2 regions of the Pseudomonas viciae genome follow, and region 1 is predicted to be linked to the other one. Evidence: predicted binding sites of a transcription regulator. Region 1 holds the regulator's gene; the other holds the start of a gene.
What was found. The regulator FliA, encoded in region 1, starts transcription of late flagellar genes. The targets are predictions, from matches to a motif close to CTAAAGTTTNNNNNNNNNNNGCCGNTAA.

Region 1 (4,418 bases):
CCACCACCCTGGCCAAGCTCGCCGCCCGTTATGTACTCAAGTACGGCGCCCAGAGCATCGCCCTGGTGAGCATGGACAGTTTCCGCATCGGCGCCCAGGAACAACTCAAGACCCTGGGCCGGATCCTCAATGTGTCGGTGACCCATGTGGATCCGGGCCAGTCCCTGGTCCAGGCGCTGGAACCGCTGCTGCGCAAACGCGTCGTGCTGATCGACACCGCCGGCCTGCAAGCCAGCGATCCGGCCCTGCGCATGCAGCTCGAAAGCCTGGCCGGGCGCGGTATCAAGTCAAAAAATTATCTCGTGTTGGCAACCACTAGCCAAAAGCAGGTTCTAACCGCCGCGTACCACAGCTACAAACGCTGCGGGCTGGCCGGCTGCATCCTGACTAAGCTGGACGAAACGGCAAGCCTGGGCGAGGTGCTGAGCCTGGCGATCGGTCATGAATTACCGGTGGCCTACCTGACCGACGGACCGCGGATCCCGGATGATTTGCATCTGCCGCGCCGTCATCAACTGGTCAGTCGTGCCGTGAGTGTGCAAATGCAGGAAGAACCCAGCGAAGAAGCCATGGCTGATATGTTCGCTGATATCTACCACAGCCCGACCAAGCAGGTCGGCTGAGGTAATCATGAATATTTTTTGTACCTACATCGATGGTCTGCCATGCATTGTTCCGAATGGGAACGCGCAGCCAGTAATGTGGCCTCCGTCTAAGTAAGACAAGGTAAAGAACGAACATGGGCAGCATGCATCCCGTACAGGTGATCGCGGTGACCGGCGGCAAAGGTGGCGTCGGGAAGACTAACGTGTCAGTGAACTTGTCCCTGGCTCTGGCAGAGCTTGGCCGACGGGTCATGCTGCTGGACGCCGACCTGGGCCTGGCGAACGTCGATGTGCTGCTGGGGCTCACGCCCAAACGCACGCTGGCGGACGTGATTGAAGGCCGCTGCGAACTGCGCGACGTGCTGCTGCAGGGGCCCGGCGGGATTCGTATCGTGCCGGCTGCCTCCGGCACCCAGAGCATGGTTCACCTGACCCCGGCCCAGCACGCGGGCCTGATCCAGGCCTTCAGCGACATCGGTGATAACCTCGATGTGCTGGTGATCGACACCGCTGCCGGTATCGGTGACTCGGTGGTCAGTTTCGTCCGCGCTGCCCAGGAAGTGCTCCTGGTGGTCTGCGACGAACCGACGTCCATCACCGACGCCTATGCCCTGATCAAGTTATTGAACCGTGACTACGGCATGAACCGCTTCCGTGTCCTGGCCAACATGGCCCAGAGCCCGCAGGAAGGTCGCAACCTGTTCGCCAAGTTGACAAAGGTCACGGATCGTTTCCTGGACGTCGCCCTACAATACGTCGGCGCTGTGCCCTACGACGAAAGCGTACGCAAGGCTGTCCAGAAGCAACGTGCGGTTTATGAAGCCTTTCCCCGTTCCAAATGTGCGCTGGCGTTCAAGGCTATCGCCCAGAAGGTTGATACCTGGCCACTGCCGGCCAACCCTCGCGGGCACCTGGAGTTTTTCGTCGAGCGTCTCGTGCAACAAACAGCAGGGCCCGTGCTATGACAGCCAGCGGTTACAACCATCTCTATAAAAAATCGGCACGGGACGCCCAATACGAACTGATCGAGCGTTACGCGCCACTGGTCAAGCGTATCGCCTACCACTTGCTGGCGCGGTTGCCGGCCAGTGTCCAGGTTGAGGACTTGATCCAGGCAGGCATGATCGGCCTGCTCGAAGTGTCGAACAAATACGACGCGAGCAAAGGCGCCAGTTTCGAAACGTATGCCGGTATTCGCATTCGTGGGGCGATGCTCGATGAGGTCCGCAAGGGCGATTGGGCACCGCGTTCGGTGCATCGCAACACCCGCATGGTCAGTGACGCGATCCGCGCTATTGAAGCTAAAACCGGGCGAGACGCTAAAGATCACGAGGTTGCGGCCGAACTCCAATTGAGTCTCGATGATTATTACGGGATTTTGAACGACACCTTGGGCAGCCGCCTGTTCAGTTTCGACGACCTGCTGCAGGACGGCGAACACGAAGGGCTGCACGAGGACGGCGCGAGTGCTCACATGGAGCCATCGCGTGACCTGGAAGATGAGCGTTTCCAGAGCGCGCTGGCGGATGCGATTGCCAATTTGCCGGAGCGTGAGCGACTGGTCTTGGCGCTGTACTACGACGAAGAGCTGAACCTCAAGGAAATCGGTGAGGTCCTGGGGGTCAGCGAATCGCGGGTCAGCCAGTTACACAGCCAGTGCGCGGCCCGTTTGCGGGGGCGTTTGGGGGAGTGGCGAGCGCGCTGACAGCTGTGTGGGAGCATTGCGAACGAGCTGGTCTGGCATGCGCTGCGCCAGTCTCCAACCGTGGTGCTCCAGGCCGTTGTCGAGTGTTGTGCCGGATTGATTGAAATGGCGCGTTCAGGTGCTGGGCGCGTTTAAGACTGCTTGGAGGTCGAATTGGACAAGAACATGAAAATCCTCATCGTTGATGACTTCTCAACGATGCGGCGGATCATAAAAAACCTGTTGCGTGACCTTGGGTTCACCAACACGGTCGAGGCTGACGATGGCACTACTGCCATTCCGGTCCTCAACAGCGGGAGCATCGACTTTCTGGTGACTGACTGGAACATGCCCGGCATGACCGGTATCGACTTGCTGCGCCATGTACGCGCCGACGAAAAACTCAAGCACCTTCCGGTGCTGATGGTGACTGCCGAAGCCAAGCGCGAGCAGATCATCGAAGCGGCCCAAGCCGGTGTGAACGGCTATGTGGTCAAACCCTTCACGGCCCAGGCGTTGAAAGAGAAGATCGAAAAAATCTTCGAACGCATCGGTTAACGGCGCCACGGGGGAGCTATGGACAACGAATCTTCAATGGGCGACTTCGAATCGACCCTGAAAAAACATGCCCGCGAACTGGTCGACAGCCTTGAAAAAGGCCGCTTTGGCGATGCGGTTCAAATGATCCATGAGCTCAACCAGACCCGTGACCGAGGTCTGTATCAGGAAGTGGGCAAGCTCACGCGTGAATTGCACAGCGCAATTGTCAATTTCCAGATCGACCCGCACATGCCGCAGGCCGAGGAAGTCTCGCAGATCACCGACGCTACCGAGCGTCTGGGTTATGTGGTCAAGCTGACCGAGGCCGCAGCCAACCGCACCATGGACTTGGTGGAGAGCGCAACGCCGCTGGTCAATGGCCTGAGCGAAGAAGCCCAGGCCTTGAGCACCGATTGGGGCCGGTTCATGCGTCGCGAAGTCGGCGCTGAAGAGTTTCGGGAACTGGCCCGCCGGGTCGACGGTTTCCTGACGCGCAGCGGCACCGAGACCCGCGCCGTGGCAAGCAACCTCAACGACATTCTGCTGGCTCAGGACTATCAGGACTTGACCGGCCAAGTGATCAAGCGCGTGACCCAATTGGTCACCGAAGTTGAAAGCAATCTGCTCAAACTGGTGTTGATGGCCAGCCAGGTCGACCGCTTTGCAGGCATCGAACACGACCGTGAAGCGATACTTGCTGAAAAAGATCCACAAAAACATCTCTCGCAGGGTGAAGGTCCGCAGATTCATGCCGATAAAAGAGAAGACGTTATGTCCGGTCAGGACGATGTGGACGATTTGCTGTCCAGCCTTGGATTCTGAGTTTTAGCCCTGTTTTAGGAGCAGCCATTAATGAGCTTCGGCGCCGATGAAGAGATCCTTCAGGATTTCCTGGTTGAGGCCGGCGAGATTCTAGAGCAACTGTCTGAACAGCTGGTCGAGCTGGAAAGCCGACCAGATGATGCGGACTTGCTCAATGCAATTTTTCGCGGTTTCCACACTGTAAAAGGAGGCGCCGGCTTCCTCCAGCTCAATGAGTTGGTGGAGTGCTGCCACATTGCCGAAAACGTGTTCGACATCCTGCGCAAGGGTGAACGCCGCGTTGATTCGGAACTGATGGACGTGGTGCTCGAAGCGCTGGATGCGGTCAACGGCATGTTCAGTGAAGTGCGCGAGCGCTCGCCGATCACCGCTGCCACCCCTGAGTTGCTCGCCGCGCTGGCACGCCTGGCCGAGCCACAATCGGCTGACGAAGCCGCGCCGGTTGTCGAGGCGGTCGCTGAAGAACCGGTCGCCGAGGAATCGGGCGACATCACCGATAACGAATTTGAACAATTGCTGGACTCGCTGAACGCCGTCAAGGCTGAAGCCGCAGCCCCGGCAGTTCCCGCCCCCCCTGCGGCACCAAGCAGCGAGTCGACTGCCGCTGCCAGCGATGAAATCACTGACGACGAGTTCGAATCGTTGCTCGACCAGCTTCATGGCAAAGGCCAGTTCGCGCCCGATGCGGTTGTGCCTGCGCCAGCCGCGGCCGCCCCGAAAGCGGCGGGCGACAGCTCCGATATCACCGACGACGAATTCGAAGCCTT
Region 2 (4,418 bases), 3.2 Mb from region 1:
CCCGCCGACCAGGTGCGTGGTGACGAGTGCCGCAAGGGCGTTTTCTTCGGTGCCGAAACGAGCCAGCAGGGCGGCTTGTTTCTCAGGAGAAAGGCGTGTCCAGATCTCGACCATTTTCTCGGCGGTGCCGATCAGTACGCTGGCCTGGGCTTCGCTGAAGGTCGGGGTGTCATCGGTCATGGTGCGGGGGCTCGGGATTCAGGCAGTGTGGAAAGCGCATATTAGCGCTTTCCACACGGTCTGGTGGTGCGGGTGAATCAGTCTTCGCTGTCGGCCTGGCGGCGTTCAGTGGCTTCCTTGGGCTCGGGTTGCTGGGCGTCTGGTTGCCCCCCGGCTTGTAGCGTGGTCGTCTGCTCAGTGTCGTGCAGGCTTGGGAAGGGGAGATTAGGGATCTCGTGCATATCGCGCTCCTCGCAAAGTCTGTTGATAGATCTGGTAGATCCGCGCTTTTAAAAAGCCTGGGCAGGATACCCCAGGAGAAATGACAAAAAGACTTTTAAATCCCGCTGTGCCGACAAAAGGGGTTGTCTGGACAGGTCATGCTCAATGCTGTGACTCAATAGTCGCGGCGCTTGCGAAATGCCCATCGGCCGGCAATCAGGGTGAAGGTTGCCACCAGCGCCACCAGGATCCAGAAGCCTTCGGGATCGCCGGCAAGCGGCACGCCTCCGACGTTCATGCCAAAGAAGCCGGCAATGATGTTGATGGGCAACGCCAACACGGTGACCACCGTCAGGGTGAACAGGGTGCGGTTGCTTTGTTCGTTGAGGTTGGCGGCGATTTCTTCCTGCAACAGCTTGATCCGTTCGCCCAGCGCGGTGAGGTCGTTGATGATCAGGGCGAACTCCTCGGTAGATTTACGCAGCTCCTTGACGTCTTCCTTCTGCAACCATTGTGGCGGGCGGTTGAGCAGACGCAGCAACGAACCCGGCTCCAGGGCCAGCAGGCGTTGCAGGCGCACGAGTATCCGACGTTGGCTGCCCAACTCGGCGCGGTTGGTGGACAGTCGTGAGGACAGCAACTGATCTTCGATCTGGTCGACGCTAAGGCTGGTCTTGCGCACGATCTGGGTCAGCACTTCGCCTTGGTCGCGCAGCAGGTGTACGAGTAGCTCCAGCGGCGAGCGAAAGCGCTCGCCGGCCTTGACCGACGAGCGCAGCTTATCGACCGAGTGCAACGGTTGCAGTCGCGCGCTGACAATCAAGCGACTGTGCACGCACACCCACAATGTGGAGACGTCCGAAGACACCAGGTTGCTGAGGTTGAACACGACATCGTTCACCACCGCCAGCAGCGCCGAGTCCACGTGCTCGATGCGGGTCGAGCGCGAGCCTTCGTGCAGGGCTTCGAAAAACTCATCTGGCAAGGTCAGATGGCTTTTCATCCAGCGCTCGCACGCGGCATGCGCCAGGTTCAGGTGCAGCCAGAGGAACTCATCGGCCTCTTGCGGGTGTTGCAGGCTCCGTAAGGCCTGAGCCGAATCAATCTCCTGCCCACGCTCGCCGGGACGGAAACGAAACCCGTACAGCAGGCCGAACAGATCCGGATCGCGGTGGCTTTGATCGATGCTGTGGTTCATGAAGTCTCGCTGGCGGGAAGTGCCTGTGGCGGCTACAGGTTCACTTGGAGGGCATCATCGCAAGCTTTCTTGATGCTTTTGTGACAGTTGTGCAGCACCGCCAAACCGGCAGTTACCGGGAGTTGCAATGTCCATCGATGATGGATGGCGCAGATCGCCGCGCTTTGGTTGTCGCATCGTTTTTGTGAGGTCCGACAACCGACCACTCCTGCTGGCTACCGATGGTCGGGAAGGCTCAAGAACGCCCCTGGCAGGCCGATGGTGTGTACATATCCACCGCATTCGGTTGCGGCACGAACATGGAGGTTGGGACACGTCGTTCCGTGGGTTCGATTATTTTTTCTTCTCAAGAGATCCCCTCTATGTTTCTACAAAAATCCCTGAGAGCCCAGATTCTCACCCTGCTGAGCGGCAGCCTACTGGCGATGCTGCTGATCGCCCTGGCGTCTTTTCATTTTCTTTCCGATGGCATCCAGAATTATCGCAACCTGATCGACGGCCCATTGCGTGCCTCGCAGTTGATCGATGAGGCCAACCTGCAATTCAAGGTGCAGGTGCAGGAATGGAAAAACGTCCTGCTGCGCGGCAAGCAGCCGGCGGATCTGGATAAATACTGGAAGCAGTTCGAGGAGCGCCAGCGTGATGTCCAGGGCATTCTGGGTGAATTGATCGGGCGTGAGGGTGTGCCGGCGCCGATCAAGACGCGTATCGAGGCCTTGCGAGACGAACACCGTCAATTGGGCGCGGCGTACCAAAAGGGCCGCGATGCATTTGTGGCGGCCGGTGGCGACGCAGCGGCGGGCGATGCGGCGGTCAAAGGTGTGGACCGTGCGGCCAGTGAGCAGATGAGTGCGCTGGTGGTGGAGTTGCGCAAACTGGCCACCGAGCAATCGACGTTAATCAGTGTCGGCGCTGACCGCACGATTATGTTGGGCACTGTGGTCATGCTGGTGTCGGGCCTGCTGATCGGGTTGTTCAGCCTGTGGCTGGTCAATCGCAACCTGGTTCAGCCGATCCGTAACCTGATCGAATACGTGACCCGACTGAGTCATGGGCGTTTCGCTGAGCGTGTGACGAGTAACCGTCAGGACGAGTTGGGCAATCTGGCGGTAGCGGCCAACACACTGCGTGATTTCCTGGCTGAAACCTTTACCCGGCTGCAACGCAGTGCCACGGAACTGGACAGTGCCAGCGGTGAGCTCAATGCCATCGCCAGCCTGATGAGCCAGGGCACCAGCGAGCAATTCGAACGCACCGATCAGGTGGCGACGGCGATGAACGAAATGTCCGCCACGGCCCAGGAAGTCGCCCGTCATGCCGCCGACGCAGCACGGGCGGCCGATGACGCTGATCAATCGGCGCAACAGGGCGAGAAGGTTATGCAAGGGACCATCCACACCATCACCCGCATGCGCGGAGAGATCGCCAACACCGCCACGGTCATTCGTCAGTTGGAAACCGACAGTGGGCGCATCGGCAAGGTGCTGGAGGTGATCCGCGGGATCGCCGAGCAGACCAACCTGCTGGCCCTCAACGCAGCCATCGAAGCGGCTCGGGCCGGTGAGGCGGGGCGCGGTTTCGCGGTGGTCGCCGATGAAGTGCGCAGCCTGGCCCAGCGCACGGCTTCATCCATCATCGAGATCAACCAGATCATCCAGACCGTACAAACCGGTGCGGTGGACGCGGCCCAGGCCATCGAAAGCGGGCAGTCGCGCAGCGAAGAAAGTGTGGAACAGGTGACCCAGGCCGGTGCGATGCTCGAACGCATCACCCAGGCTGTCGAAGCGATCCGCGACATGAATCGTCAGATCGCCACCGCCGCCGAAGAGCAGACCTCCGTGGCCGAAGACATTTCGCGCAATTTGACTGAGATCACCTGTATCGCCAGCACCAACCTGGACAACGTGCAGCGCACCGAAGCCGCCAGTCGTAACCTGCACGGCTTGTCTGGGCAGTTGAATGAAGTGACGGCGCGGTTGAGTGCCTGACAGCAGTTAGCGTAGTTGTTGATAGATGCAAAAAAGCCGCGCAACCTTAGGGTTACGCGGCTCTTTTTTGCCGATGGATCAAGTGTCTTGCTTGTTGCTCAGTACTTTGCCGGTCGTGGCATCGAAGTCCACGTCGAACTCTTTGCCGTCAGCGGTTTTCAGTTCCACTTCATATTCATAACCGTCGAAGTGGTTGTCCAGGTCGGTGTCGGTGATGCTCGCGCCCGGGTGCAACTTCAGGGCTTCTTCGTTCATCGATTCAAGCGACTTGATCTTGCCTTCCTTGACAAGTTGTGGGATCTGGTCAACTCGCACATCCGCCTGGGCCAGGCCAGCGCTGAGGGTCAGGGCAGCGGCGGTAAACAGGGCAGTCAAAGTTTTCATAAGTTCTTTCCTTGGTGTCATTAAGGGGTGAGTCGTTTAAGTGGGGCCAGATTATCTCTGGCAACTTAATTCACCCTTAATTCGAAAAAACTTCTGAAGTGCCGAATAGGGCCCATGGGGCAAAGTCTTTACCCCTATGGGCGTGTTTGGGTTCAGTAACCGTTCTTTTCCAGCAACTGCGCGACGTTGCCAGTCTCGGGGCGCTTGAAGTATTTGAGCAGTTCACTGGCGCGGTTGGTAAAGATGCCGTCGACGCCGGCCTCCATGACTTTCTTGAAGTCCACCGCATCGTCCACGGTGTAGACATGCACCAACAGACCCTGATCATGGGTGTACTGGTTCATCCACGGCTGCACCAGGTTCGAGTAACTCTGGCTGCCACCCTGGGTCAACGCTGCAGACGGTCCGGTGCCGATGGCGCCCAGGGTCTTGGCGTACTGCACCCATTTTTCGAACTCCGCCCGGTC

Region 2: EPZ47_RS22985 (methyl-accepting chemotaxis protein) is a predicted target of FliA. The motif match lies at 1,814-1,841, and genes of this name have one in related genera.

What each region holds. Positions count from the first base shown of each region.
Region 1 covers NZ_CP035088.1:1,766,565-1,770,982, forward strand. The annotation lists gene flhF (flagellar biosynthesis GTPase FlhF) at 1-623, shown strand, start outside; gene fleN (flagellar synthesis regulator FleN) at 740-1,570, shown strand; gene fliA (RNA polymerase sigma factor FliA) at 1,567-2,310, shown strand; gene EPZ47_RS08115 (chemotaxis response regulator CheY) at 2,476-2,847, shown strand; gene EPZ47_RS08120 (protein phosphatase CheZ) at 2,866-3,651, shown strand; gene EPZ47_RS08125 (chemotaxis protein CheA) at 3,682-4,418, shown strand, end outside.
Region 2 covers NZ_CP035088.1:5,205,827-5,210,244, reverse strand. The annotation lists gene EPZ47_RS22995 (hypothetical protein) at 1-180, opposite strand, end outside; gene EPZ47_RS30255 (hypothetical protein) at 258-401, opposite strand; gene EPZ47_RS22990 (transporter) at 557-1,579, opposite strand; gene EPZ47_RS22985 (methyl-accepting chemotaxis protein) at 1,942-3,567, shown strand; gene EPZ47_RS22980 (PepSY domain-containing protein) at 3,646-3,951, opposite strand; gene EPZ47_RS22975 (glycerophosphodiester phosphodiesterase) at 4,104-4,418, opposite strand, start outside.